2 regions of the Lysinibacillus sp. LK3 genome follow, and region 1 is predicted to be linked to the other one. Evidence: riboswitches for the same ligand, from Rfam matches in the RefSeq annotation. Region 1 holds a riboswitch; the other holds the start of a gene.
What was found. A riboswitch is a leader RNA that binds a small molecule or an ion and turns the genes downstream of it on or off. The one in region 1 is predicted to bind cyclic di-AMP.

Region 1 (10,906 bases):
CGGCCACGCATATAGGCTAAAGGGGCGATTTCAATCGTTCCTCGTTCAATTAGCCGCTGTGTTTGTTCTGAGCCGTAGATGTCGTTTAAAGCGTCATAGAGAGGTCGAAGATATGGATCAACCTTTTCCTTTAAATCTCCTGGAAGAAAGCCTAGAGACTCTCCAGCTTCAACAGCAGGGCGAGTTAAAATAATTCTCTTAACATGGCCGTTTTTAAGTGCCTGTGTTGCCATGACTACCGCTAAATACGTTTTCCCAGTACCGGCTGGACCAATACCGAAAACAACGTCTTTATGACGGATTGCTTGTATGTATTCTCGTTGACCAATTGTTTTTGCACGAATTGACTTACCTTTCGTTGTGCGTGCTATTTCTTCATCATATAGTTCTGCAAAATACTCGATTGTTCCTTTTTGTGTCATTTCAATAGCTGTTGTGACATCACGTTGATCAATATTAATTCCTTTGCGAATGACCTTCAATAAAGCATGCAGAAGAAATGTTGCCTGTTCCTTAGCATTTTCTTCACCCGCAAGTTGAATTTGTTCACCACGCGTAATGATATGAACATTAAGCGCTTCTTCAACTAATTTCATATTTGCATCGGAAATACCTAGTAGCATAACCGCTTCATTTGGATTATCCACCTGTAATACAGTTAACTGTTCTGACATAATCATTCTCCTTGTAGGCCTTGTATTGGACTTGCAATGTTTTCATTGACTAAAAATAGAACTTTCCCTTCAACTGTACCATTCCCCCACTTTGCCTGTAAAAGGTTTTCTTTCTTGATGATTGTTTTTGCAGGTAACGAGCGTAATACTTTTTCATGCAATAAAGGAATCAGCAATGACTCAATTTTCGATTCATCCAACTCTACTTGCATCGTTTTCGTCTGTTGCTCCTCTACAATTGAAACATAGGGAGATAGCCAATTCGGTAAATCCTTTCTTTGTACATAATCCACCTTTTCCTCATGTATACCCTTTATCAACACTCGCCATTGCTTTTGCTGCAAGGTTTCCACGGTAATTTTTGTTGGAATTTTAAATGAACATTCAAGCCAATAGTCTGCATAAACCTCTCCCTTCGCCCCTACAAAAACTTGATCTGTGCCACTTTCTAATACACCACTTACGAGGACGTCACCCTCGTAGGCTGTATCATTTACTGAAATTTTTCGCTCGCCATGCTGTATATTAAAGTGTGTAATGACACCACTTTTCGTTGCTACTATATGGGAGGCTAATTTATCAGTTGTTTGCTCTGTTTGTTTAGGTGATTCTTGTGGTCTCAAAATTACTCGTCCGCCATGTTTATCAATATGAACCCATGATAGCTCTCGGTGTTGCTCTAACAGCTTTTGTCGTATAACCGTATTGGAAGGTAACTTTTTTTGAGATAAAGGGGTTTCTAATTGAAAGGTTTCATGAAAGGTCTTACCTAAACGCTGCTCTAGTTCTGGTGTTGCAGCTTCTATGTCCACTCGCCATATGACTTGTGCACAAAGAATTGGAATAGCAATCATAAAGGCTAAGCCCAATAAAGTCCAAATTTGCGCTCGAAAAACTTGAAGCTCATCTGCATAAAATACAGCCATTTTTAAGCGAAAACGTCTTCGTACACGGCGAATTTTTGGTAGATAATGCATCGTTGTTTCAAAGGAAACTTCCTGCTCACGAAAGACAACACGCTTTAATGGGACATGTTGAGCGTGCAATGCTTGAATAAAAGGATGAACATTTTCATGGCGCTTTATACGTATAATAATTGGCCGATTATTCCACATTTTTGCTCACACCCATATTCTTTGTCATTTTCATATGAAGCTCCTGTAGATTGTCAACAGTGAGATGTAGCATTTCTTCTTTGAGCGCATTGATTGTCACTGAATCCGCATTGACAGTAATATGATAATCTGCATAGACAAACGAACAGGTCGTCGCATCTGCATGAATAAAACGGTAGGGTCCAATAATTTTTAATGATTCGTATTCTAACAACTCAAGTAGTGGCGTTAATTGAAATAATTTTTTCATAAAAAATGCCTCCTTCTTCGGCAATATATGCATCGAAAAAGGAGGACATGCTAGTTATTTTCTTTTTGATTTCGGTGGCCCTAATATTTCAGCCATCACGATTGCTTGCATAAGATCATTTTTAGATTGAGGTAGTTGTAAAGTCGAATTTGTGCCAACTGATTGCACTTCTTTTTTTCCAGCAGCTAATCGTCCTCGACCTTCTCGATTAGAAGAACGGCTAGGGATATCTGCTGGAATGACAGCTGGAACAACATAGCTTGGTATTTCCCTTTTCACTTGTTCTTCAACAAATTTTTTAGGCTCCTCGACTTTCTCATTTTCTGGAATCCAATCTCCTATAAATTCTCGTGCAAAATCTTCAAAACTCTGTGCTTTCCCAGTACGATGTGGTGCTTTCTCCGTAACTGGAGGCTCCACCACGGTGTCTTTATTAAAAGGAGGCATCTGCTTCTGAGGCTTTTTATTTTTTGATTTTCCGAAAATAGAGCTGACTATGGCAATTATGGCGAAGATTATTAACTGTTCCATATGTTAGTTTCGCTCCTTTCCGTTATTAAGCATTGGGTTCATTTTTTTCTGGTTTATCATTGCTTACTTTTGAGATAGAGTCGCGCATCGCTGTATCTGCTTGGATATTGCGATAGTTCATATAATCCATAATGCCAAGATTACCAGAACGTAAGGCTTCAGCCATCGCTTGTGGTACTTCCGCCTCTGCTTCTACTACTTTTGCCTTCATCTCTTGAACACGTGCAATCATTTCTTGCTCGTTTGCTACAGCCATTGCACGACGTTCCTCAGCTTTTGCTTGCGCAATGTTTTTATCAGCTTGTGCTTGTTCAATTTGTAATTCAGCCCCGATGTTTTTACCGATATCTACATCCGCAATATCAATGGATAAAATTTCAAAGGCTGTTCCTGAATCCAAACCTTTAGATAAAACTGTTTGTGAAATCATATCTGGATTTTCTAATACTTCTGTATGACTAGTAGCCGAACCAATTGTAGAAACGATCCCTTCCCCTACACGGGCAATAACTGTTTCTTCACCAGCACCACCGACTAAACGCTCGATGTTGGCACGCACGGTAATACGAGCCTTTGCTTTTACTTCAATCCCGTTCATTGCTACACCTGAAATGAAAGGTGTTTCAATAACTTTTGGATTAACAGACATTTGAACAGCTTCTAATACATCACGCCCAGCTAAATCGATTGCTGCACAACGTTCAAATGACAGCTCAATATTGGCACGGTGAGCCGCAATTAAGGCATTCACTACACGGTCAACATTACCACCTGCTAAATAGTGACTCTCTAACTGATTAATCGTTACAGGTAAACCTGCTTTATGTGCTTTAATCAACGGATTAACAATTCGAGAAGGGATTACACGACGCAATCGCATCCCAATTAATGTAAAAATGCTCACACGTACACCTGCTGCTAATGCAGAAATCCACAATGCAACGGGTACAAAGGTAAAAAATACCGCAAGCACAATGAATAAAATAACTAGTCCAGCAATAGGACCAATCAAAGCTAAATCAAAACCCATTTTCTATTCCTCCATCTCTTTATCTGTTTGTCTCACAACAATGCGTGAGCCTTCAACTTTAATAATTTCTACATGTTGATTGGCATCGATATAGCCACCTTCTGATACAATATCAATGCGTTCACTACCAAGTACCATTGTTCCAGATGGACGAAGTGGTGTAAGCGTTTTCCCAATTTTTCCTAACAGTTCTGTGCGATTCACATTGGATACATACCCTTCTTCTGTCGTGGTTGCATCCATTAACACAAGCCTGTTTAAGACATGCAGTTTTTTTCCGAAAAATTTCATCAGAATCACCATTCCTATCATCGCTATCACAAGCGCAATGAGAATTGCTACTATCATTTGCATCATATTTGCACCTGCCAGTATCAGACTTAGTACTATTAAGACACCACCTAAAATACCAACAATTCCACCGGGGACAAAAAACTCTGCAATTAAAAGGGCTAAGCCAACAATAAATAACAATAATGTTTCATATCCCGCAAAGCCGGCCACCATATGTCCAAAGAAAAATAAACCAAGTGCTGATAAGCCCATTATACCTGGAACACCAAATCCTGGCGAATAAAGCTCCATCACAAGTCCTAAGCTAGCGATAGACAATAGAATAGGTACAATGATGGGATTTGTAATAAAACGAGCTAACTTTTCAGAAAAGGTTGGTTCAATGGGAACAACATCACTACCATTCAAGTTGGTTACTTCTAAAAGCTCTTGAAAATCTTTAACCGTCCCTTCAGAATATTTAACCTTTGCTGCCTCTGAGGCTGATAGGGTTAACAAATTCTTTCCGCCAGCACGGTATTCTGGTAGTTCATAGTTGGTATCTGCCATTGCTAATGCATACTTAGGGTCGCGCCCTGACGTTTCTGCTGCTGCTTTCATTTGAGCAAGCCAAGCGCTATTGGCCTTTAGGTCGGCTGCATTACCTGCTGAATCGATAACTGCCGCTGCACCGATTGTTCCATTTGGAACCATGTAGATCTCATCCGCATGTAAGGCTAAAAACGCTCCTGCTGAGTGCGCATCCTTATTAATATAAGCAATCGTTTTTATTTGCGTTGCATCCATAAGCATGGCGATATCGCTTGCTGCATTCACAAAACCGCCTGGCGTATGTATTTCTAAGATAATCGCCTCTGCATTGTTTTCTTCAGCCTCTTTAAAAGCTCGTTCTAAAAATGCATGAAGTCCTCGCTCTACTTCATTATGAATCGGAACATGATAAACCTTATTACTGGCAAAAGCCGAAGTTAATGGAAACGCTAACAAAAAAGTCATCCATATCACTAGTAAATAGCTGAGGATTCTCCGTTTTCGCATCTTTTTCCCTCCCTTCTAACATGCCTCTCCTCTGTATATACGGTCAATCATGCGAAAAGTTTCACAAATCTTAAAAAATTTATTAATTATTTATCATTCGATCTAATGCCAATTACTAACACTTAGTATGTGCAAAAAAGCCGAATGAATCAAAGTGATTTCATTCGGCTTTTTCATATGTACGTAAAGTTGAGCAATGTAAAATACCTGAAATTAATCAAAAATGTGATTAATTTCAGGTATAACTTTGTCTGCTCAGTGAATCATACAATTGCGTGTTATGAACGTAGGGATTTTTAATGGGAAATTAAATTACCACTTACGTTTACGTGCAGCTTCTGATTTCTTTTTACGTTTTACGCTAGGTTTTTCGTAGAACTCGCGCTTTCTAACTTCTTGAATTGTACCACTTTTTGATACAGTACGTTTGAAGCGGCGAAGAGCATCTTCAAGCGATTCGTTTTTGCGAACGACAGTTTTTGACATCTCTCTTTCCCTCCCTCCGAACACACGTCAATACACAATTAGGCAAATCACCTTCTGTTGTGTACTAAAAAATTATATCGTATTGTCTAATAATGGTCAATAGAAAGTATGCGAAATTATCAAGTGAATTTTTGGTTTTATTTTTGCTCGAATTATTCACACACAATTCGCCCACAATAAAAATAATTACATTTTCTTAACAATTAAGGGGTTTACAAAAAATAGAATAAGGGCGTAGAATAATCACATTCAATTTCATATCGGCCAAATCTCAACTATTTGAGAACGGAGGAACCAATCTTTTGGGGTTAATTCTGCTTTAGCAGAAGGGATGAGAAAGCTCTTTCGCCATCCTACCCGTCAGCTAACTTCGTCGGCTAAAGCGAAGGAGGTCGTTATTGACCACCATTATTAGCATGCTTTCTACCCTTTTCATGCTCTAATCGTAGGTCTTTTTATTATGCCATCTAACAAACAGTTGTTTACTATTCAGAATTGAGGAAAAATTAAATGAACAATTTTAAAAGAGCATTAAATCCTCCCAAAGTTCTTGTATTGGGCTTTGCCCTCATCATTGCCATAGGTACGTTTCTTTTAACAATGCCATTTTCTACTGAGGATGGGAAGGGTTTGCCCTTTTTAGATGCTTTATTCACTGCTACATCAGCTACTTGTGTCACAGGTTTAATTGTAGTTGATACAGGTGATACCTTCTCTATTTTTGGCGAAGTGGTCCTTTTATTCTTAATCCAAATTGGCGGTTTAGGATTTATGACATTTGCCACATTATTATTTTTACTGCTTGGAAAGAAAATTTCATTAAAAGAAAGACTGCTGCTTAAAGAAGCATTTAATAATATCTCCATTGCTGGTCTTGTTCGATTAGTGAAAAGAATATTGCTCTTTACAGCATGTATTGAAATAATCGGTGGTCTAATTCTATCGATTCGTTTTTCTTTTGATATGCCTATTGGAAAGGCCCTTTATTTTGGATTTTTTCATGCCATATCCAACTTCAACAACGCGGGCTTCGATTTAATGGGTGGCTTTAACGGAATGACTGCCTATGTTGATGACCCCTTTGTTGTTTTCACCATCTGTGCTCTTATTACAATCGGTGGATTAGGCTTTATTGTTATGAATGAATTGTATGAATATCGTGTAACTAAAAGGCTTTCTGTCCATTCAAAAATAGTCTTAGTAACGACACTTTTGCTCACTGTTAGCGGAACCATTTTGATATTTTTGTTTGAGTATGGCAACCAAAAAACACTTGGACCATTATCCGAATGGGGTAAAGTATTAGGTTCCCTTTACCAAGCGGTTACACCACGAACTGCTGGCTCCAATACACTGGCTATTGGGGACTTAACGCATTCTACATTATTTTTAATGATTCTTTTCATGTTTATTGGGGCAGGCTCTGGGTCGACTGCTGGAGGTATTAAAATCACAACCTTTGCTGTTTTAGTAGCTACTATGTGGTCACAAATTCGTGGAAAAGAAGATGTCGTTCTCTTTAAACGTAGAATTGTTACTGAAACTATCTTAAAGGCTTTGACGGTTACAATGTGTGGAGGATTAATTGTTGTAGTCGTGACGATTATTCTCAGTATCACGGAACAGCATCATAGCTTTATGATGTACTTATTTGAGGCTACCTCTGCGTTTGGTACTGTTGGTCTTTCGATGGGCCTAACTCCAGAGCTAACACCTGCTGGTCGTCTTCTTCTGATTATTACAATGTTCGCAGGAAGAGTAGGACCACTAACCATTGCTTTTGCCATTGCAAAACGAAGAAAAAAAGAGAGTTTCCGCCACCCAAAAGGAAATATTATGATTGGATAACCAAATGAGAGGAAGACAGAACGCTATGACCATTAAACAATACGCTGTGATTGGCTTAGGTAGATTCGGAACAAGCGTCGCTCGCAGATTGCATGAAGCTGGACAGGAAATATTAGGAATTGATATAAATGAAGAAAGAGTAGAGGATGCCGAACCCTATGTGACTCACGCTGTGGTTGCAGATACAACAGAAGAAAAAGCCTTAAAATCGATTGGTATTGGTAACTTCGATTGTGTTATCGTAGCGATCGGTAATGATATGCAATCTAGTATTTTAACCGTCTCTTTATTAAAAGAGCTAGGGATCAAAAAAGTGATCGCAAAGGCACTTGGTAAAAGACATGGGCAAGTGTTAGATAAAGTAGGAGCTGATTGGATTATTTACCCAGAAAGAGATATGGGTGAACGTGTAGCTAATCAACTCCTATCCCCAAATATGTTGAATTATATCGAATTATCAAAGGAATACAGCATTGAAGAAATTATGATTCCTTCCAAAATGGCTGGACAAAACCTTCGGGATTTAGACTTGCGCGCAAAATATAACGTCAGTGTAATTGCGATTGTGCGCGAAGGTGAAATTATTATCTCCCCTTCTCCTGAGCAAATTATTGAAAAGGAAGATTTATTAGTAATGATTGGTCATCGAAAAGATCTTAGCTTATTCTCAAATATTCAGTAACCGCAAAAAGGCTGTGTCAAGTTCACCTTGATACAGCCTGCCATTTTTGTCTTAGAAAACTTTCTTTTGATCTCTATCATCTTTTAAAATTTCAACAGCCTCTCTAAAGCGCTGGGAATGAACAATTTCCCGTTCACGTAAAAACTTCAAGCTATCATTTAAATCCGTATCATCTGATAAGTCAATAATCCATTGGTATGTGGCACGTGCCTTTTCTTCGGCTGCTATATCCTCATACAAATCCGCGATAGGGTCACCCTTTGCTTGAATATAGGTTGCTGTGAATGGTACCCCCGAGGCGTTTTGATAAAATAGAGCCCGATCGTGATTTACATAATGATCACCCAATCCAGCTTCTTTCAGCATTTCTGGTGTTGCATCTTTTGTTAGCTTATAAATCATCGTGGCAATCATTTCTAAATGTGAAAATTCCTCTGTTGCTATATCGGTCAATAACCCTACTACTTTGTCAGGAATCGTATAGCGCTGATTCATGTAGCGTAGAGCTGCTGCCAGTTCCCCATCCGCTCCTCCATATTGTTCAATTAAAAACTTTGCAAGCATTGGGTTACATGTACTAACTTTTACCGGATACTGGAGTTTCTTTTCATAATACCACAAAGATTTTTCCTCCTAGTCTTTTGTTTAGACTTGCCATGGCCATGGTGTATCAATCCAGTTAAAAGGATAATTCGAATAGCTTCTCCCAAAATTCATGAGTGGTCCATATTTTTGCTCAAAATCAATTTTAAGTTTCATACTTTTCTCTGTATTTTCATTAAATTGCTGAATGGCGTCATAATCGTGTGGATGAGTGTCTAAATAGAGGTTTAATTCAACAATGACGAAATCAATTGCTTGTATTTCTTCTAATTGCTTATAAAATTCGGGCGGCATCTTTTTAGTCATGCTTCCTCCCTCCTTTTAGGGGAAATGGGTATGGGCTAAACAACTGTGGCCATAGTGTTCCTGCCATTAGCGCTTCTCTTGCGGTTGGAAATTGTGGAAGTCCAGGTGGTTGAAAACCCATATATAGTTGTGGGGGTGTTGCATAATACTTAACTTCTATAGGCTTACAAGGATCAAAGGGGCTAATATAGGGCCTCCAAGACTTATACTGTGTAAACATGACATCCTCCTTTCTGTATTTACATTCATCAGTGGAGTATATGTGCATAGAAAATTATTATGCTGATTAAACACAAAGAAGCCATAAGCTCATGTCAATGTACACATGAGCTTATGGCACTATAAAAAGATAATATTAATAGTTGGAGTCGGCAATTAAACCATTCATAATAGCTACACCAGAGCTAGCCCCAATACGAGTCGCACCTGCCTCTACCATTTTTTTCATGTCCTCTAAGCTACGAACACCACCTGATGCTTTTACACCAAGTTCTGGACCTACAGTTTTACGCATAAGCGCGATATCCTCTGCTGTTGCTCCACCAGTAGAAAAACCTGTAGATGTTTTCACATAGTCAGCACCTGCTGCTACAGCTAACTCACATGCCTTCACTTTTTCTTCGTCTGTTAGTAAGCATGATTCAATAATGACTTTTACAAGTGCGCTATCTTTAGCTGCTTCTACCACTGCTGCGATATCTGCTTGTACAAGGTCATAGTTTTTATCTTTTAACGCACCGATATTAATAACCATATCTACTTCTTTTGCACCGTTAGCAATGGCGTCTTTTGCTTCAAATGCTTTGACTGCTGGTGTATTGGCACCAAGTGGGAAGCCGATAACCGTACAAACTAACACGTCTGTACCCTGTAATAATTCACTGCTTCGCTTTACCCAAGTTGGATTTACACAAACAGAAGCAAAGTTAAATTGTTTAGCTTCAGCACATAATTTTTCAATTTGTTCTTTTGTTGCCTCAGCCTTTAATAATGTATGATCAATCATACGTGCAAAATTTTTTTCCATTGTTGAACGCTCCTTCATTAAATAAGATGTACGTACCTCTTCGAATCATATCATTTTTTCGCGATGGCGTCTAATTTCTTTCTATATAATGAACACCCAAATATAAACATTACAGAAAGAGTCATGTATATCTGAAGTCCTCAAAAGATTATATAGAAATTGATAACTTAATTATTTCACAAAAAAATCTTATATGTACTGATTTTATAAGGATTATGTTATCATAAATCACGTATCTAAAATATGTACAACGAAAAACTTATTAAATGTTTGGAAACACAAGGTAATGTGAATTGAAAGGATGATATATATCATGAGTAACGAGCGATCAAAAATCGTGAGTTTTCATACTCTAGGTTGTAAAGTAAATCATTACGAAACAGAAGCAATTTGGCAGCTGTTTAAAGAAGAAGGCTATGATCGAACAGAATTTGATCAACAAGCAGACGTTTACGTCATTAATACATGCACAGTTACGAATACTGGAGATAAAAAATCACGTCAGGTTATTCGTCGAGCAATTCGCCAAAATCCGGATGCAGTTATTTGTGTAACAGGATGCTATGCACAAACATCCCCTGCAGAAATTATGGCAATCCCTGGTGTTGATATTGTTGTTGGAACACAAGATCGTACGAAATTACTTGGTTATATTGAACAATATCGTGCGGAACGACAACCGATTAATGCTGTACGTAATATTATGAAAAACCGAGTATACGAAGAATTAGATGTACCAGCATTTACAGACCGTACACGTGCTTCGTTAAAAATCCAAGAAGGCTGTAACAATTTCTGTACATTTTGTATTATTCCATGGGCACGTGGTTTAATGCGTTCTCGTGACCCACAAGAAGTATTACATCAAGCACAGCAATTAGTAGATGCTGGTTATCTTGAAATTGTCTTAACTGGTATTCATACAGGTGGCTATGGTCAGGATTTAAAAGATTATAATCTTGCTCAATTACTACGTGATTTAGAGGCCAATGTAACAGGCTTAAAGCGTCTTCGTATTTCAT
Region 2 (10,906 bases), on a different contig from region 1:
GTAGCATATGATGCCACCCTTTTTTCGGTAAGAATTGAGGGATAACAACTGTAACTTTATGACCTGTCTTCGTACATTGATGTTCTACTTTATCAATAAATTTAATTAATGGCTGTGTAATGCTGCGATATGGTGAATAGTAGGTAACTAATCGTACATCAGGTTGCCAGGCGTTCCACTTCTCTTCAAAAGCTTTTGCATCTGCTTGATCGAAAGCTACGTAAAAGGCTATCACTTTATCAACCTTAAGTGATTTGGCATAATGTAGGGAGTTTTCAACCACCTTTGTTATACCAGCTACTGGCACAATGAAAACATTCCCCTCAATAGTAGCCAGTTCCTCATGATTTAATCTTAACTGTTCTCCAACAGCTTGATAATGTTGCTTAATGCGATGGAATACAAAAATAATAATTGGTAAAAAGATAAACACTGGCCATACTTGAGGCATTTTTGTCACAAAAAACATCATTGCCACGATGAAAGAGATAGCAGCTCCAATTGTATTGATTGTAAATCTTGCTACCCAGCCTTTAGGTTTTTCGCGCCACCATTTTCTCATCATTCCCGTTTGCGCTAATGTAAAGGGAATAAATACGCCTACTGCATAGAGCGGAATTAAATGCTCTGTGGCCCCGTCAAAAAGTATAATTAAAAAAATGGCTGCAATACCTAGCATTAAAATACCATTTGAATAGCCAAGACGGTCCCCACGAATTTGGAAGATTCGTGGGATAAAACCATCCTTCGATAAATTTACAGCAAGCAAGGGAAATGCTGAATATCCTGTGTTTGCGGCAAGTACTAAAATCATTGCCGTTGTGCCCTGTACAATATAATAAAGAAAATTCCGACCAACACTAGCTTCTGCTAGTTGGGAAACGACTGTTGCTTCTGCTGTTGGTGCAACGCCATAAAAATAAGCTAGACTAACAATCCCGATGAATAAAACGGCTAAAATGGCACCCATTGCTAAAAGCGTTTTAGCAGCATTATTTGGAGCAGGATTTCTAAAATTAGGTATGGCGTTAGAAATAGCCTCTACTCCTGTTAACGCTGAGCTTCCTGAAGCAAATGCCTTTAATAAAATAAATAGGCTAATCCCTGCCACTGGTGTGCCAATCTTTGGATGTAGCTCTGCAGGCACCTGTCCAGTTGCCACATTATAGAGCCCAATCCCGATTAGCAACAGCATAACGCCTACAAATAGATAAACTGGGTACGCCAAGATAGAGGCTGACTCTGTTACACCTCGCAAGTTTAAAATCGTTAAGAAAATCACAAATATAATAGCAATGGGTACATTATAAGCATGAAGACTTGGAAATGCAGATGTAATGGCATCTGTCCCGGCCGACACACTTACTGCTACCGTTAAAATATAATCAACAAGCAAAGAACCCCCAGCAACAAGACCTGCATTCACGCCTAAATTTTCTCGAGATACGACATAGGCGCCTCCCCCATGTGGATAGGCGAAGATAACTTGACGATAGGATAAAATCAGTGCCACGAGTAGAATAACCACTCCAGCGGCAATAGGTAAAGAATACCAAAACGCCATTGTACCTACCGTCATCAGGACAATTAAAATTTGTTCTGGTCCATAGGCTACTGACGACAACGCATCGGACGATAATATGGCCAATGCCTTTGTTTTACTTAGCTTTTGTTCCCCTAACGCATCGGATCTTAATGGTTTGCCGATTACATAACGTTTGAATGAGGATTTCATTGATAAACACCTTCTAGTTTCATAGAATGTGTTTCGCCTTTCTAAATAACATCAAAAAACGTCTACAAGTCATCACTAAATAAGACTTGTAGACGCTCATCCGTCTGCCAAGCTCCACTTTTCTGCTCTTAACGCTTACGAGGTTAGCTGTCGGATTCGGGCCTGAGTAGCCCTACTCCTCCACAAGGAAGAGATTCACCCCAAGAATGGCTATGCCATCCATCAAAATTGGTTCCCCCGCGTTTAGTTGCTTCAGCGATTTAGAAATTTGAAACTTTTATAATGATGTCATATTACGCCTGCTAATTGAAAAAGTAAAGAAGAAAATTTTTCTCTTTTTTGAGTAAAAGCATAGGCTTTTTTTGAACATATAAATAATCGCTTCTTAAAGAAAATTTCCTGAATACCTAGTAAATACCCACAATATAAACAATAAAAACTGCCTTAAAGGTATATTCTACCTTCAAGACAGCTCATTATATTAGTCATCAAAGCCTTGTTCAAAGTCGATAATGTTCCCAGAGACTGCATCCACTTCTACTTCGTATTCATATTGACCGTCTTTCAGTTCAATTTCATATACACCATCATCAAGCTTAATTTTTGTCACTTTACCCTTTGCTTTTGTTTGGGCTGTCTTGATAGCCTGCTCTTTTGTAATTATTTTTGTTGTAGCAGTCGTAGCAGGAATATGATCATCCCAATCATCGTCATCTAGACGTTCCTTTTTCTGCTTGAGCAATTTTCCACTATAAGCATCAAATTTTAAATCATATTCTTCTGTATCTGTATACACCTCTACTTCATAAATAGAGCTAAACTGATTTTGGTCAAACTCGATATTGGCAACTGTACCATCCACTACCGCTAGAGCTTTCTTCTCAATTTCCTGCATGGATAAGACCTTTTTTTCTTGGGCATTTCCTGATAATAAAGTCGTCGAGCCAATCGCTGCACCCACTCCCAGTGTAATTACTAGTGCTGGAATCATGATCATTTTTTTCATGTTCATCTCTCCTTTGTTTTATCTAAACTTAGCTTACCAAGTGAAGATGATAGAACTATAAGAGAAACATTAGAATTTCATGAGAATGATTTAATGATCGTCATCCCATGTTACAGACAGTACTTTTCCTGAAACAGCATGAATTTGAAATGTAGCTTCGTCCTCCTGCGTTTCAATCTCAACTAAATAGTAACCACCCTCTGGGGTTTCTTCAAAATCAACTGAATCCACTTCACCCTTTAATTGCTTAAGAGCTATTTGAATGGCCTGTTGCTCAGTAATAATAGGCTCTTCGATAGGTTGTTCTTGTGGCTCAACCTTTTTCTCAGCCAGTAGTTCGCCAGTATAACCATCAAACGTTAAATCCTTTTGAATTTCCTCATTTTCAACACGTACAGTGTAAATGGAGTCTGTAAGCATAACGCTTTCTATATCTCCATATTCCTTTTTAACCATTTGTCTGATCTGCTTTTCTGTTAAAAGTAATTTACTATGTCCTTCTTTCAGGATTAGATCAGTCACCTGTTGTGTCGTAACATCGAGTATAGCTGCATACTTGACATCGTCACGCGTAAAAAGCATTTCAAAGGTATTTCCTTGTTTTTCAACCTGTGTAACATGACCATTGTAGATAGTCTCAATATGCCGAATAGCCTGCGCTTCACTAAGAGGTTGAACGTAAAAATAACGATGTTGAACAAACCAAATTACTCCACTACAAAGAAGGATAATAACAACAATTACTAACATCCACTTTTTCATTGCTGTCCCTCCTTTGGTATACATAAAGTAAAGCTTGAGCCTTCCCCTAGCTTACTTTTCACATCTATCGTTATACCTAATCGTTGTGCCAGTTCATGTGCAATTGCTAGCCCTAGCCCTGAACCACCTGTTTTACGATTACGATCCTCTGTTACACGATAGAAACGCTCAAACAAATGAGGAATATGCTCGACTGGAATACCAATACCAAAATCTTGGATGGTAATACGTACATGGTTGGTTGTTTCAGTGGCTTGAATACGTACTTCATCCTCACTATATTTCCTAGCATTATCCAGCAAAATAAAAAGTAGTTGCTTCAATATTTTTTCATCACTATAAATAAATTTTGGTATCTGCGCATCAATTCTAAATGTTCGATGATAAGCCTGTTCCATTTGTGAAGCTACTTTATTTAAGAAAGGGGCAAGCTCTAGTTGTTCGAAATGAACGTCCAATAGCTCTTTGTTTTTAGCTAGCTCTAGCAATTGCAACACCATTTCATGCATACGAGATGATTCATTGGCAATGGCCTGTAAGGATTCCTGAGCAACCTCACGATTATCAAAACCCCTTCTTAGGAGTAGTTTTGCATAACTTTCAATGACAGTTATAGGAGTTTTTAACTCGTGAGAGGCATTTGATACAAATTCTTGTTGCTTTTGATAATGTTGTTCAAGCTTCTCCATCATTATATTAAAAGTGCGGTTAATGTTTATTAACTCGTCCCCACCTTTTTCTGTAGTATCTATTTTTTCATATTTCCCAGTAGATGCACTTTTGCGCATGGTCTCATTTAAACGTTCTAGCGGTAATAAAATAAGTCGCCCAAGTACCAAGCTCGCTAGGAAAATTGGAATCGTTGCAACGACAGATACAACAACTAAGATGACCTTTAACAAATCTAATGTCCGTTCTACTTCTTCCATAGATTGCTGTAATGTTATGTCCACTACCGTTCCGTCGATCCAAATAGCAGGCATAGTGTAGGTAATGGCAGGGACTTCTTGCATTTCAAGGGTAGCTTGAACCTTTGTTTTCAAGCGTTCACCATCATAAATATAAACAGCACCATCCGTTGGCATATAAGCTCTTAATACTTGCTGTAGGTTGGTTTGTGCATTTAACTGACTCAGTGTAGAGCTTAAATCATTTGCCCGTGACTGGAGCTGATTATATTCCGTATCATAGGCAAATTTCTCATACAACAAATAAATTCCACTATTTGTTGCCACTATAATAACTAGCATAAGTAATGTTGTTAGTAGATGAATTTTTGTTTTAAGTCTCATAACTATGTTCCTTTAGCACATATCCAACACCGCGAATTGTTTGGATAAGAGGTGCTGGATTAGCAGCCTCAAGCTTTTGCCGTACATAACGTATATAAACATCCACAACATTTGTATCCCCATAATAATCATAGCCCCACACAGCCTCTAATATTTGCTCCCTTGTCAGTACTTGTTTAGGATGCTTTAGTAAATAGAACAACAAATCATACTCACGAGGTGTCAGCTGAATTTCCTTATCAAAATACACAACTTCCCTTGTTTGCTCGTTTATCGATAAATGGCCAAATGTAAGTGCAACTTGCTTTGGATTTACCTTCTGCGAAAACCGTAGTGCATTGCGAATTCGTGCCAGTAGCTCCTCAATTTCAAAAGGCTTTGTCACGTAATCATTGGCTCCTAAATCCAAGCCCTTTACCTTATCCTCTACTTCACTTTTAGCAGTTAGCATGATAACAGGTGTTTGGGATTCTGTTGCACGAATACGCTTTAGCACATCAATACCGCTCATCTCAGGTAGCATGATATCAAGTAAAATTAAATCCCATTGCTGCTCACGGTATTGTAGTAAGCCTTCTGCTCCTGTATGAGCCATTGCTGCCTCATATCCTTCAAATTGAAGCTCCAGTTGTAGCACTCTCGCAATATTCTCTTCATCTTCTATAATTAAAATTCGATGTGTCATGTCGAATCCGTCCTTCACCTTTTCTTTTCATCGTATACGATACAAGTGGTGAAAGTCTAATTAGAAAATGATGAGAAAGACAATACATTTCTTTTTTTGACACAGGGTACGTCTTTAACTAATAAACTTTCGGTAAAAAGCTGTAAATATCCCTTTTCTCAAAAATTCCTGAGCTTACTTTAGCAACTTTTTTGCCATTTAAACGGCTTGGAAAGGGAAACTCAATATGTGGACCATTATAATGAATAATTGTCACTGTACCATCAGAGTTATTACGCCAATCATAATTCCTTTCATCCGTTTTAATTGAAAGTTTAATCGATACAAAAGCTAAACTTAAGAATAATATGAAGAAGGCAAGACGAACGATTTTCAATAGAAACACTTCCTTTTCTATTAGCATAATAATTTACATCCTTACGCACTATTGAGTAATGTTAATAATTTGAACAAAAAAATCTCACCAAAAGCTTTATGGATAGCCATTGGTGAGGTTTTTAATTATTGATGCAAAGCTCTATACAAAAATGTTACAAACTCCGCACGTGTTACAGGATCATTTGGTCTAAAGTTGCCACTATCTCCAATTGTGATCCCATTTCCTGCAAGTATAGCGATAAAGTTGTGTGCCCAGTGTGTTTTTGGCACATCCTCGAAAGTATCTTTATTCGATGAAGTTAAATTAAAGGCAAGAACTAATACTTTTGCCATTTGAGCGCGTGTCAAATTCGTAGTTGGCTGGAAGTTCCCATCTATGCCTTCAAACAAACCTGCTTGTTGCACCTGATCGATTACCCCAAAATAGAGATGGCTTTTAGGTATATCGTTAAATTCTCGCGCATCTTTTTTCGGTTCTAGCGCTAATGCTCTTGTTAATATCAGGGCAGCATGCTGGCGCTGAATTGGTGCATTTGGCTTGAAGGTGCCATCTTGATAGCCTGTAATAATGCCCTGCTTTGCCATCTCCTGAATCATCGCCCAGGCCCAATGTCCTTGAGAAATATCTGAGAAGATGATATCTGGCTCTGTTGGTTGTGGATCAATTGGTTCTTCAGGTTTAGGTTTTTGTTCTTCAGGTTTAGGTTCTTGTTTTTCAGGTATGGTTGGCTCTGGTATTGGGGATGGATTCGGAGATATACTTCCTCCACCACCCGATGAACCGTCTTTTACCCAATGGGCATATAAGGTGATATTGGACTTCACTACATCTTTAGAAAAATTCCATGGTATCGTCAGTTCAATATCCTTATACCAGCCTGTAAATGTATAGCCTGCCTTTGTTGGATTTACTGGATTTGTTGCTAAGGTATCTTTTGTTACCTTCTGTGATGCTACTGTACTTCCTCCATTTGTTTCGAAATCCACCGTATACTGTGCGACGACGTTTTCCCATTTTGCATATAAGGTTGTATTTTGTGTTATCATATCCGTTGTAAAATTCCATGGTGTGGTGAATTGAGCATCCTTATACCAGCCTAAAAATGTATACCCTGGTTTTATAGGAATTACTGGTTTACTTACTAGTGCCTTATAATTTACTGTAATAGGATTGATTGCTGTCCCCCCATTTGTATTAAATGTGACAACATATGAATTTGCTTTCCATTTCGCATACAAGGCAAGATTGGATTCTTCAATATCAACAATGCTATTGACTGTATAATCTATACCATCTCCTACGTTAGTGCTGTTCCAACCATCAAATGTATAGCCAGTTTTTTCTAAAGATCCTATATTATCTAAGATCGTTGCTGGAGTATTTCTTGGATACATATTCATATCTACTGGTGGATTTCCTTGTTCAGAGCCATTTCCATGATAGATAATTTGATAAGTAAGTAACTCGAACTGGTGATTATTTTGATTGGCATAGGCTTGAGCAGTCGATGCATCATGACCATAAATAATTAAATTACTTGGATTTGCATTAAAAATATCTTCTAAAAGAATCGTTGCATCCGATAATATTTTCACTTGTTTAAGATTATTGTCATTAAAGGCATTATCCTCTACAGTCATTACATTTTTAGGAATTTCGATGCTACTAAGTCTATTCTTCCCAAAGGCCCATCTACCAATATTCGTTACACTACTAGGAATCTCTATACTTGTAAGCTGATTATCGAGAAATACACTTTCCGCTATACTTGTTATACTTGAGGGAATCGTTACATTTGAAAGTTCATTGGTAGCAAATGCATACGCTCCTATACTTACGACACTAGTAGGTATTACTAAAGAGGTTATGTGATTATCTGAAAACGCCCATTCTCCTATAGTCTCCAAAGTTGCTGGTAACTCAATGTTTGTTAATTGGTTCTCCATAAATGCGAAATCCCCAATTGTCTTAAGTTGATTTGGCAGCTTAACTGTAGCAAGTGCATTATCTAAAAATGCATATGAGCCAATTTGAGTAACTTGATCTGGTATTTCTATAGCAGTAAGTTTATTTGTAAAGAATACACCTTCACCTATCTTTTTAAGGTTATTTGGTAGTTTCACATACGTTAATTGATTTTCTGCAAATGCCACATCTCCAATGCTTGTTACACTGTCTGGTATAATTACCTGCGTAAGACCTTTTTCACCAAATGCTCCACTACCTATTGCTGTTACTACCCTGCCATCTAGCTGACTTGGAATGGTTATTGCCATATCAGTACCTATGTAATCTCTAATCGTTACTGACCCATCCCTATTTTTTGTCCACTCATAATCCGCTTCATTGACAGGATCTGGAGAATTTATACCTTGAAAGTTTATATTCAACCTATCTGCATACTCTTTTGCAGAAGAATTCTCTGGAGCATAAATAACAAGGTTAGGACTATGCCCTATAAAAGCATCATCACCTATTTCAACATCTTTAGAATATATAATGATTTCCTTTAGGTAATTATTTGAAAAGGCTTCATCTCCAATGCTTTTCACACTTTCTGGTATCTCTAAACTTTCAATATCATTCCTTGCAAATGCATTTGACCCTATTATTTTTACACCCTCTGGAATTTTCACATTGACAATATCATTCGTTGAAAATGCATGATCTCCTATACTAATAACACTTTTAGGTATATCTACGCTTTCTAGCAAATTTCCAGAAAATGCATAATTTCCGATACTACTTAGATTATTTGGAAGTATCACATTTGTTAGTTGGTTTAAGGAAAATACACCATCACTAATGTTCGTTAGATTACTTGGCAGTGTCACACTTGTTAACTGATTTTGATAAAAAGCATAAGCACCAATTGTTGTTATTGTTTCTGGTATCATGAGGCTTGTCAGATTTTTATTAGTAAACACCCAAGCGTCTATCCCTGTTACGATTTTCCCTTGTATTTGATGAGGAATTACCATGTCTCCGCCAGTACCTGTGTATGTCTTTATAGTTATCGATCCATCAGGGCTATCTTCCACATCATAATCAGCTTCATTAGCAAAAGTAAAAGGGATTTTCACTAACATCATGAAGATAAATAGTGTAAACCATATTCCATATCTAACACTTTTTGCTTTCATATAGTCTCTCCTTTCTTTAAAAATGAAATAATTCTTCTTCATCTTAAAGGTAATTATTTACTCCCACTATTGAGGAATGTTAATTATTTTTAGGTAAATACAAAAATCCCATCATTGGTAGTCTTATCACACCAGTGATGGGATTTTTTCTTATTGAGAGAGGGCTCTATATAAAAAGATTGCGAATTCTGCCCGTGTAACAGCATCATTAGGTCTAAAATTACCTTGATCACCTATTGTGATACCGTTTGACGCAAGAATAGCAATATAATTGTATGCCCAATGAGTAGCAGATACATCATTAAATGTTTCTTTCTTATGGGCTGTTAAGTTTAAAGCCTCTACCAATACTTTGGCCATTTGTGAACGTGTCATATTAGTTTTTGGTTGGAAGTTTCCATCTATGCCATCAAACAGCCCTGCTTGTTGCACTTGCTTAATTTCCTCAAAATAGAGATGACTTTCAGGAATATCCTTAAATATAAACGCCTCTTTTTTCGGTTCTAGCTCTAATGCTCTGGTTAACATTAGGGCAACATGCTGGCGCTGAATTGGTGCATTTGGCTTGAAGGTGCCGTCTTGATAGCCTGTAATAATGCCCTGCCTTGCCATCTCCTGAATCATCGTCCATGCCCAATGGCCCTGAGGAATATCTGAGAAAGTAATGTTTGCCTCTGTTTGGGGTGTTGGCTCGGTTGGTTGTGGCTTAGCTTGATCTTCAGGTTTAGGTTCTGGTTTTTCAGATAAGGTTGGCTCTGTCGTTTCTGGCTCTGTTAGTGTTGGGGACGAATTTCCTCCACCACCTGAAGAATCGTTTGCTAGCCATTGCCATTTTGCATATAAAGTAGTATTAGCTGTCACTATATCTGTATGGAAATTCCAGACTTTTGTGAAATGAGCATCTTTATACCAACCTGCAAATGTATAGCCTACCTTTATTGGGTTGATTGGTTGCATTGCGGTTGTATTAGCAGTAATCCTTTGGGGCGATATAGCACTTCCACCATTTGAAGCAAAGTCCAGAATATAATGTACAGTTACCCTTTCCCATTTCGCGTAAAGTGCTGTATCTTCTGCCACTTTATCAGTATCGAAGCTCCATGGTTTGGTCAGCTCTTCATTCTTATACCAGCCTACAAATTTATAACCTGTTTTTGTCGGGAACAGTGGTTCATCTATTACCTCATTATACTTAGCTGTCACAGGAGAAATTAACGTCCCTCCATTTGTATAAAAGGTAATGATGTATTCATTTGTTAGCCATTTTCCATATAACGTCATACTCTCTGTCACTTTATCGATCTCGAAGTTCCACGGTATCATCAGCTTTTCGTCTTTATACCAACCTGCAAATGTATAGCCAACTTTCGTTGGATCTGATGGCTTGGCTAATAGCTCTCCATTCAATACCTCGATTGTTATTGTGTCTGTATCTGTATGAAATATAACAGTGTATGGTTTTTTTGCCCATTTTCCATATAAAGTTATATTTCCCGTTATCACATCTGTATCAAAGTTCCAGGGTACAGTCAATTCTTCATCTTTATACCAGCCTATAAATTGAGAGCCATCTTTTATCGGAGTTGCTGGTGCAAGTGCTTTTTCTCCAGCCAGTATTTGCTGTTCATCAATAGCTGTATCGCTATTTGGCTCAAATGTAAGTGTATATGTTAACGCATTTCCCTTTGCATAAATTTTTGTTGGCTGTGTGATATTGCCATCCCACGGCTTTGCCCATGCCAAATCACTATACCAACCATCAAACCTATCACCTTGGTAGTTAAATGTATTAGGCTGCAGCACTAATGGTCTATTAAAGTAAACCCAATGCAACTGATTAGAGGCAAATGCCCAATCTTCTATATATGTAACTGCTTCAGGAATAGTCACTTCTTTCAGGTTAT

Region 2: it holds a riboswitch for cyclic di-AMP, as region 1 does, so the genes downstream of both, VK91_RS06765 (APC family permease) here and VK91_RS08590 (TrkH family potassium uptake protein) in region 1, are expected to answer to the same signal.

What each region holds. Positions count from the first base shown of each region.
Region 1 is NZ_LDUJ01000014.1:121,782-132,687, reverse strand. It holds gene VK91_RS08625 (PhoH family protein) at 1-674, opposite strand, end outside; gene VK91_RS08620 (sporulation protein YqfD) at 677-1,789, opposite strand; gene VK91_RS08615 (hypothetical protein) at 1,779-2,039, opposite strand; gene VK91_RS08610 (hypothetical protein) at 2,094-2,570, opposite strand; gene floA (flotillin-like protein FloA) at 2,596-3,600, opposite strand; gene VK91_RS08600 (nodulation protein NfeD) at 3,604-4,932, opposite strand; gene rpsU (30S ribosomal protein S21) at 5,245-5,418, opposite strand; cyclic di-AMP (ydaO/yuaA leader) riboswitch at 5,671-5,812, shown strand; gene VK91_RS08590 (TrkH family potassium uptake protein) at 5,929-7,266, shown strand; gene VK91_RS08585 (TrkA family potassium uptake protein) at 7,292-7,948, shown strand; gene VK91_RS08580 (manganese catalase family protein) at 8,000-8,569, opposite strand; gene VK91_RS08575 (spore coat protein CotJB) at 8,594-8,857, opposite strand; gene VK91_RS08570 (spore coat associated protein CotJA) at 8,850-9,077, opposite strand; gene deoC (deoxyribose-phosphate aldolase) at 9,213-9,884, opposite strand; gene mtaB (tRNA (N(6)-L-threonylcarbamoyladenosine(37)-C(2))-methylthiotransferase MtaB) at 10,198-10,906, shown strand, end outside.
Region 2 is NZ_LDUJ01000011.1:45,970-56,875, forward strand. It holds gene VK91_RS06765 (APC family permease) at 1-1,735, opposite strand, end outside; cyclic di-AMP (ydaO/yuaA leader) riboswitch at 1,854-2,003, opposite strand; gene VK91_RS06770 (PepSY domain-containing protein) at 2,217-2,741, opposite strand; gene VK91_RS06775 (PepSY domain-containing protein) at 2,832-3,503, opposite strand; gene VK91_RS06780 (HAMP domain-containing sensor histidine kinase) at 3,500-4,795, opposite strand; gene VK91_RS06785 (response regulator transcription factor) at 4,785-5,480, opposite strand; gene VK91_RS06790 (hypothetical protein) at 5,599-5,883, opposite strand; gene VK91_RS06795 (leucine-rich repeat protein) at 5,982-9,002, opposite strand; gene VK91_RS06800 (InlB B-repeat-containing protein) at 9,153-10,906, opposite strand, start outside.